Regions from separate parts of the Photorhabdus stackebrandtii genome, predicted to be linked through region 2. Evidence: predicted binding sites of a transcription regulator. Region 2 holds the regulator's gene; each other region holds the start of a gene.
The links. The regulator CRP, encoded in region 2, controls carbon source genes, mostly activating them, when cyclic AMP is high. The targets are predictions, from matches to a motif close to ATGTGANNNNNNTCACAT.
Positions count from the first base shown of each region.

Region 1 (2,278 bases), on a different contig from region 2:
TCCAGAACAACCAGCTCACCTTCCGCTATGTCCACACCTTCCAGATACTCTTTTTCCAGACGAATCGGAGAAGACAATTTCTCTTTTAGGTAATCTACTACTGGTTTCAGCGAGAATTCTTCATTGTATTCGCCTTCAGTAGGACGGCCGAGGTGAGAAGTGATCATCACCTTGGCGCCCTGTTTTAATGCTGCTTCGATGGTCGGCAAAGAAGCACGGATACGCGCATCAGAGGTGACTTTGCCATCTTTTACCGGAACGTTCAGGTCAGCACGGATCAAAACTCGCTTACCCGCCAGATCTAAATCGGTCATCTTAATTACAGACATGGTGAATCCTCTCGTTGATTCTCTAAATTGTTTAATCTTGTGCCGTGTGCAGATCTATTATTATGCACAGTCTGTCAGCAACAGATCATTTGAAACCCGTAGCAGCCATTGCTAACGTTGTATCCAACATTCGGTTAGCAAAACCCCACTCATTATCACACCAGACTAATGTCTTAATCAGATGTTGCCCACTGACCCGCGTTTGTGTGCCATCAACAATCGCACTGTGGGGATCGTGGTTAAAATCCGTTGAGACTAACGGCAATTCGGTATAGTCAACTATACCACGAAATGAAGTTGCTGCTGATTTTTGCATTAATTCATTGATTTTTTTGACATTCACTGGAGATTTTACTGTAACGCTCAAATCAATAGCAGTAACATTAATCGTTGGTACGCGTACTGAGATGGCTTCAAAACGGTCACAGAATTTTGGAAAAATCCGGGTTATCCCTGCGGCCAATTTTGTATCCACCGGAATGATAGACTGGCTGGCGGCCCGGGTACGCCGTAAATCCTGATGATAGGCATCAATCACAGGCTGGTCATTCATTGAGGCATGAATTGTTGTCACTGTGCCAGACTCAATCTCAAATGCATCATCCAATAATTTAATGATAGGAATAATGCAGTTGGTGGTACAAGAAGCATTAGATACAATGCGATCTTCTGCTGTCAGTAAGTCCTGATTCACACCATAGACCACCGTTGCGTCTAAATCATTACCGCCCGGATGGGAAAACAGCACCTTTTTTGCGCCACTGGCAAGATGTGCTTCCCCATCAGCTCTGCTGCCATATATCCCACTGCAATCAAGAACAATATCAATTCCCAATTCTTGCCAAGGCAATGCCGATATATCGGGTTGATGAAACAGACGAATATTATCGTCACCAACCTGCAACAAATCATTATTCAGACGCACATCCCAGGCAAAACGGCCGTGACTGGAGTCATACTTCAGCAAGTGGGCAATCCCTTCGGCCCCCGCCAACTCATTAACAGCAATAATAGCAATTTCAGCCCGACGCCCAGACTCATAAAGAGCACGCAAAATACTGCGCCCTATCCTGCCAAAACCGTTTATTGCTACCTTGATTGTCATGTTACTCCCTGAATATAGTTATTACCACGCAACCGTTTAGGATAAACGACGCAATCACTTATGTACTGATTGCTTATCACAAAATTGCTAAAACTGTGGCACAAAAAACTCTCCAGACAACAAAACGAAACGATTCAGCTACTGACAATGAGATTAAGGGAAAAGCAGATTGATGGCAATAGTAAAAAGTGATCAAAGTACAAAACGGAAAAACATGCCAGCATTTGATGTAAGTCAAATCCAATACATTGATCTATCAATACCATCCGCTTAAATATTGACAACCAGTTTCAATATATGGAAACTAGTTGTCGTTTATTGAAGTGCAAGATTAAGGAAGTAAATCGTGTCGATCAAGAAAACTCCGGCGTCTGAGGTATTCAACGAGATCACATTAGCAGTGTTCCGGCTCAATGCCCGATTGCTCTCTAAAGGGGATAAGCTCGTTGCCCCGTTGGGAATCACGAGCGCGATATGGCAGGTGCTCTGTGCGATTGCACTCGCACCACATCCACTCTCAGCGCCCCAGATTGCCGCAGCAATGAGCATCACACGCCAAGGTGCACAGAAACAACTGAATCTTGGATTGAAGGCAGGAATGGTGAAAACCATCATTAATCCCCGGCACGAACGTTCACCGCTCTATCGACTCACTGGGCTTGGTCAGCATACCTTTGATACAGCGACGTCGCTTGAAACCGAATGGATGGAATCGCTCGTGAAAGACGCTGAACTCAACGAGCTGAAAGTGACGTTGGACACATTACTCAGCCTGGTGGCTAGACTGGAAGATCCATCGATGCCAGATAGTGCTGAGGATTGGATTGTCAATCACGACAAAGCA
Region 1 is NZ_PUJV01000004.1:171,735-174,012, forward strand. It holds gene pgk (phosphoglycerate kinase) at 1-329, opposite strand, end outside; gene epd (erythrose-4-phosphate dehydrogenase) at 415-1,434, opposite strand; gene C5470_RS05280 (MarR family winged helix-turn-helix transcriptional regulator) at 1,889-2,278, shown strand, end outside.
Region 1: the regulator CRP is predicted to act here: its motif matches at 1,657-1,674, upstream of epd (erythrose-4-phosphate dehydrogenase).

Region 2 (2,278 bases):
CAGGTACTGCTGGTATTTGATGAAGTACAAAGTGGGATGGGCCGTACCGGTAAGTTATTTTCTTATATGTATTATGATGTTGTGCCGGACATTATCACCACAGCGAAAGCATTGGGAAGTGGTTTCCCTGTTAGCGCTATGCTGACTACGGCGAATATCGCTTCGGCGATGGTGCCGGGAACTCACGGCACAACTTATGGTGGTAATCCGCTGGCTTGCGCGGTTGCAAATGCCGCTTTTGACATTATCAATACGCCAGAGGTCTTGGAGGGCGTTGAAAAACGTCATCATTTGATTGTGAATTTTCTGAACGATATCAATCAGAAATATTCGATATTTGGTGAAATCCGTGGCAAGGGATTGCTGATTGGTGCGGAACTAAAAGCGCAGTATCAGGGAAAATCTAAAGAGATCCTGCAACTGGCGGCTGAAAATGGTTTGATGTTATTGAGTGCCGGTAGTGATGTACTGCGTTTCACGCCTTCGCTGATTATCAGTGAAGAGGAGATAACCCAGGGGATGGAACGGCTGGATAAGGCAATTAGCCAGTTGGTGTAAATAAGAGTGAGAAAAATCAGCGCAATATCATGCGCTGATTAATCAGGAATTAACGTGTACCGTAAACAACAATTGTTTTGCCGTGTGCGGAGATCAGATTTTGATCTTCCAGCATTTTTAGAATACGGCCAACCGTTTCACGGGAACAGCCAACAATCTGACCAATTTCCTGACGAGTGATTTTGATTTGCATCCCGTCCGGGTGAGTCATTGCATCGGGTTGTTTCGCCAGATTCAGTAAAGTCTGAGCAATCCGGCCGGTCACATCCAGGAAAGCCAGGTTACCGACTTTCTCAGAAGTTGTTTGCAAACGGCTTGCCATTTGGGCAGATAAACGCATTAAAATATCCGGGTTTACCTGAATCAGTTGACGGAATTTTTTATAGGAAATTTCCGCTACTTCACAGGCACTTTTGGCCCGTACCCAGGCTGTACGCTCTTGTCCTTCTTCAAATAATCCAAGTTCGCCAATGAAATCTCCCTGGTTTAAATAGGAAAGGATCATCTCTTTGCCTTCTTCATCTTTAATCAAAACCGCAACAGAACCTTTTACGATGTAGTAAAGCGTCTCTGCTTTTTCGCCTTGATGAATAAGCGTGCTTTTGGATGGATATTTATGAATATGGCAGTGTGACAAAAACCATTCAAGAGTGGGGTCTGTTTGTGGCTTGCCGAGAACCATTCGCTTCATCCTCTGTTGTTATCGCTGCCTAAATAACACGAGAACCTAAAAGTTTCTCGTCAGGCTGGCTTATAAAGACACTAGCTTAACATATTAGTTTGCTGAAAAACCGACAGGTAAGGGTTTTATATAGGTTATCTGAAATTTGAAACTTGAGTATTGATCTTAACCCACATATACCCGGACCTGCTTCTGTTTTTAACACAGGAAAAGGATTCTGTCTTGTCTTGTATTGTTTCAGCATAATAAACCGCTCATTAGATTGCCAGTTTAATACTGAAAGAGTAGGCTTTGATGCAAAAAATGACTTAAGAGGTACTTATGCAAGCGCGGGTAAAATGGGTTGAAGGGTTGTCTCTTTTGGGGGAATCGTCTTCGGGTCATCAGATAATGATGGATGGAAATGCCGGTGATAAGGCACCAAGCCCAATGGAAATGGTATTAATGGCAGTTGGCGGTTGCAGCACGATTGATGTTATTTCTATTTTGCAGAAAGGCAGATATGACATAAGAAATTGTGAAGTGAAATTAACTTCCCGCCGTCGTGAAGAGGCACCACGCTTGTTTACTTCTATTAATCTGCATTTTATTGTTACCGGCAGGGATTTAACAGAGAAAGCGGTTGAACGTGCCGTCACGCTTTCCGCAGAGAAATATTGTTCTGTTTCGTTGATGCTGGGTAAATCAGTTGAACTTACCCACAGCTTTGAAATTAAAGAGACAGATTAAGATATTATTTCCTGATTAAAAATAACGACAGGTAACTAATATCAGTTACCTGCTTTTCTAACTGAATAAATTAAGAAGTGGATTCAAACGCTGGGTTTTCTAGATTTATCCCAGGTTTTGATCAACAAATTTTTTCCCCTTCCAGTAATCGTTGTACCAATGGCGTCATAATTAATTCCATTGCCAGTCCCATTTTTCCACCGGGAACCACGATGGTATTAATACTTGAAACGAATGAGCCCTGTAACATGGATAACAAATACGGGAAATCAATTTGAGTCAGATCACGGAAACGGATGACGATAAAAC
Region 2 is NZ_PUJV01000020.1:23,687-25,964, reverse strand. It holds gene argD (bifunctional acetylornithine/succinyldiaminopimelate transaminase) at 1-558, shown strand, start outside; gene crp (cAMP-activated global transcriptional regulator CRP) at 608-1,240, opposite strand; gene C5470_RS15645 (OsmC family protein) at 1,562-1,969, shown strand; gene C5470_RS15640 (phosphoribulokinase) at 2,091-2,278, opposite strand, start outside.

Region 3 (2,278 bases), on a different contig from region 2:
TAAAGACGGAACATAAATGACTGCGGATCAAATTGTTCCAACATCTCTGATGTCAATTTTTCCAGATTCGCATTCACTTCCTTGGATAATGGATTGGCAGGAGCATGATGATAATTAGCCCCATTCCATACCTGATCAGGCTTATCTTCTATTTCACCTATGTCACGATAATCTATGATTTGAAAGAGGTTTTTATTTGTCAGGAAAGATTGGTCTTTTTCTGTTAAACGATCCAAAGCACCAGAGCGAAAAAGTAAACCTGACTTAATTTTCCCACCACTGGCTACCGTTTTACCACCTAAATCACGAAAATTAATCCCGCCATGAAGGGGAAGCACTGATGGGTGTAATAAAGATGTAGTAATCATGATGACTCTTAATTAGTTGTAAATGTTAAAACATTAACAGATTTCTATTTATAAAGAAGAGTGAGCCGGAACACTCCGGCCCAAAAAGTATTATTTACAACAAACGACGAGCAGCTTCGACTACGATCCCCAATGCGTTACTTTCTGTTTTCTTAAGTAACTCAACATCAGGAATTTCCTGCTGAGTACGGTTGACAATAACACCGGCAACCATACCTGCACGCAGCCCTTGGCTTGCACACATAGTCAACAAAGTCGCAGATTCCATTTCATAGTTCATGACGCCCATCGCCTGCCATTCAGCCATTGAGCCTTTAAAACGGCTCACAACACGGCCAGAATAGGTATCGTAACGTTCCTGACCAGGATAGAAAGTATCGGAAGAGGCCGTTATACCCACATGTGTCGTTGCACCGGAATCTTTTGCAGCTTCATACAGTACAGTCGTACAGTCAAAATCAGCAACAGCCGGAAATTCCATCGGAGCAAAATGCAAGCTGGCGCCATCCAAACGGACAGCCGCCGTGGTTACTAGCACATCACCAACATTGATATTTTCCTGAATTGCGCCTGTTGTCCCAATACGCAAAAAAGTACGCACCCCCAATTGCGCTAATTCTTCAACAGCAATGGAAGTTGATGGGCCACCAATACCCGTGGAGCATATAATAACCGCTTTACCATCAATTTCTGCACGCCATGACGTGAACTCACGCAAAGAAGCAAGATAAACTGGGTTATCCATCAATCTTGCAATTTTTTCCACGCGTTTCGGATCGCCTGGAACAATAGCTAAAGTTGCACCTTGCAGGTCGCTTTTAGTCAAACCCAAATGAAATACATCGGACATATCAGACTCCTCAGAGGGAAGAATTTATAACGAAATTAGTTGAAATCTACTGTATTGAGCATTTAGACATCTTTTAGTGATAAATATCACTCTGAAGTAAGATAAAAAAGAAAAACGTACATTATTTTGCGATGTAAATCACAAAATAGTCATAAAATGAGTAAAAATGATCGAGCTACTATAAAGAAAAAAATTAACATATGCACAAATAACAATCACAAACTCAAAAATAAAGAACCAAGCATTTTCTTCCTGCCATAAGCTAAACTGAATACACTCATATATGGAACAAGCAACCAATTATTCAATTTTATTTATACTTTAAACAACATCTAAATAAGGTTTCATAATTCCGCTACACATGGTTTTCTTCAACTCATTGTTATACATAGGATTGTTGGTAGATAAGGTGTAGCACCATTTTGGAAAGTTATTTAGAACAGAATATATCCAAATAGCTAACTTGATTTATCAATCGCCAAAATGAAAAACAAATGATTATCTCATCGAAACTGTCTATCCAAAAAATCGATAGCAGTAAATATCAATCCAGTCATAAAGAAAAATATATCCCAAGAACCATCAATTCCAAAAAATAAAAAATTGCCAAATATAAATATCATCCTTTAATAGGATGCATATTGTTTAAACATATTATAACCTTTCCACCATACAGGAGTACTATCTATGGCAAGACAGAAAACAATTTTAATGTTCTTCTCGCACAGTTAAAAACTCTCCACGAAAATGACAGGCACAGAGAAATACGATCTACTGGATAATATTGAAAAGACAATCTTCTCTGTGCCTGCACAATGTCCGTATGTAACTATCAAACACCTGATACTTTTTTTTAAAATTATAAATCAATATACCATTTAAATAGGTTATTTTATAATTTCGACTGTTATTATATTGAAGTTTAATTTATTCAACAAAATCGGTCATACCGTATGGGAATATAAATCATCTTTACTTATGAAATTAGATATATTTTCTAAATTTACTGACAGAATTATTTCCCCCAGCACCCCACGATTAATATCAGAATTGTCTATTT
Region 3 is NZ_PUJV01000015.1:20,278-22,555, forward strand. It holds gene C5470_RS13555 (tyrosine-protein phosphatase) at 1-368, opposite strand, end outside; gene udp (uridine phosphorylase) at 463-1,218, opposite strand; gene C5470_RS13565 (intradiol ring-cleavage dioxygenase) at 2,163-2,278, opposite strand, start outside.
Region 3: the regulator CRP is predicted to act here: its motif matches at 1,345-1,362, upstream of udp (uridine phosphorylase).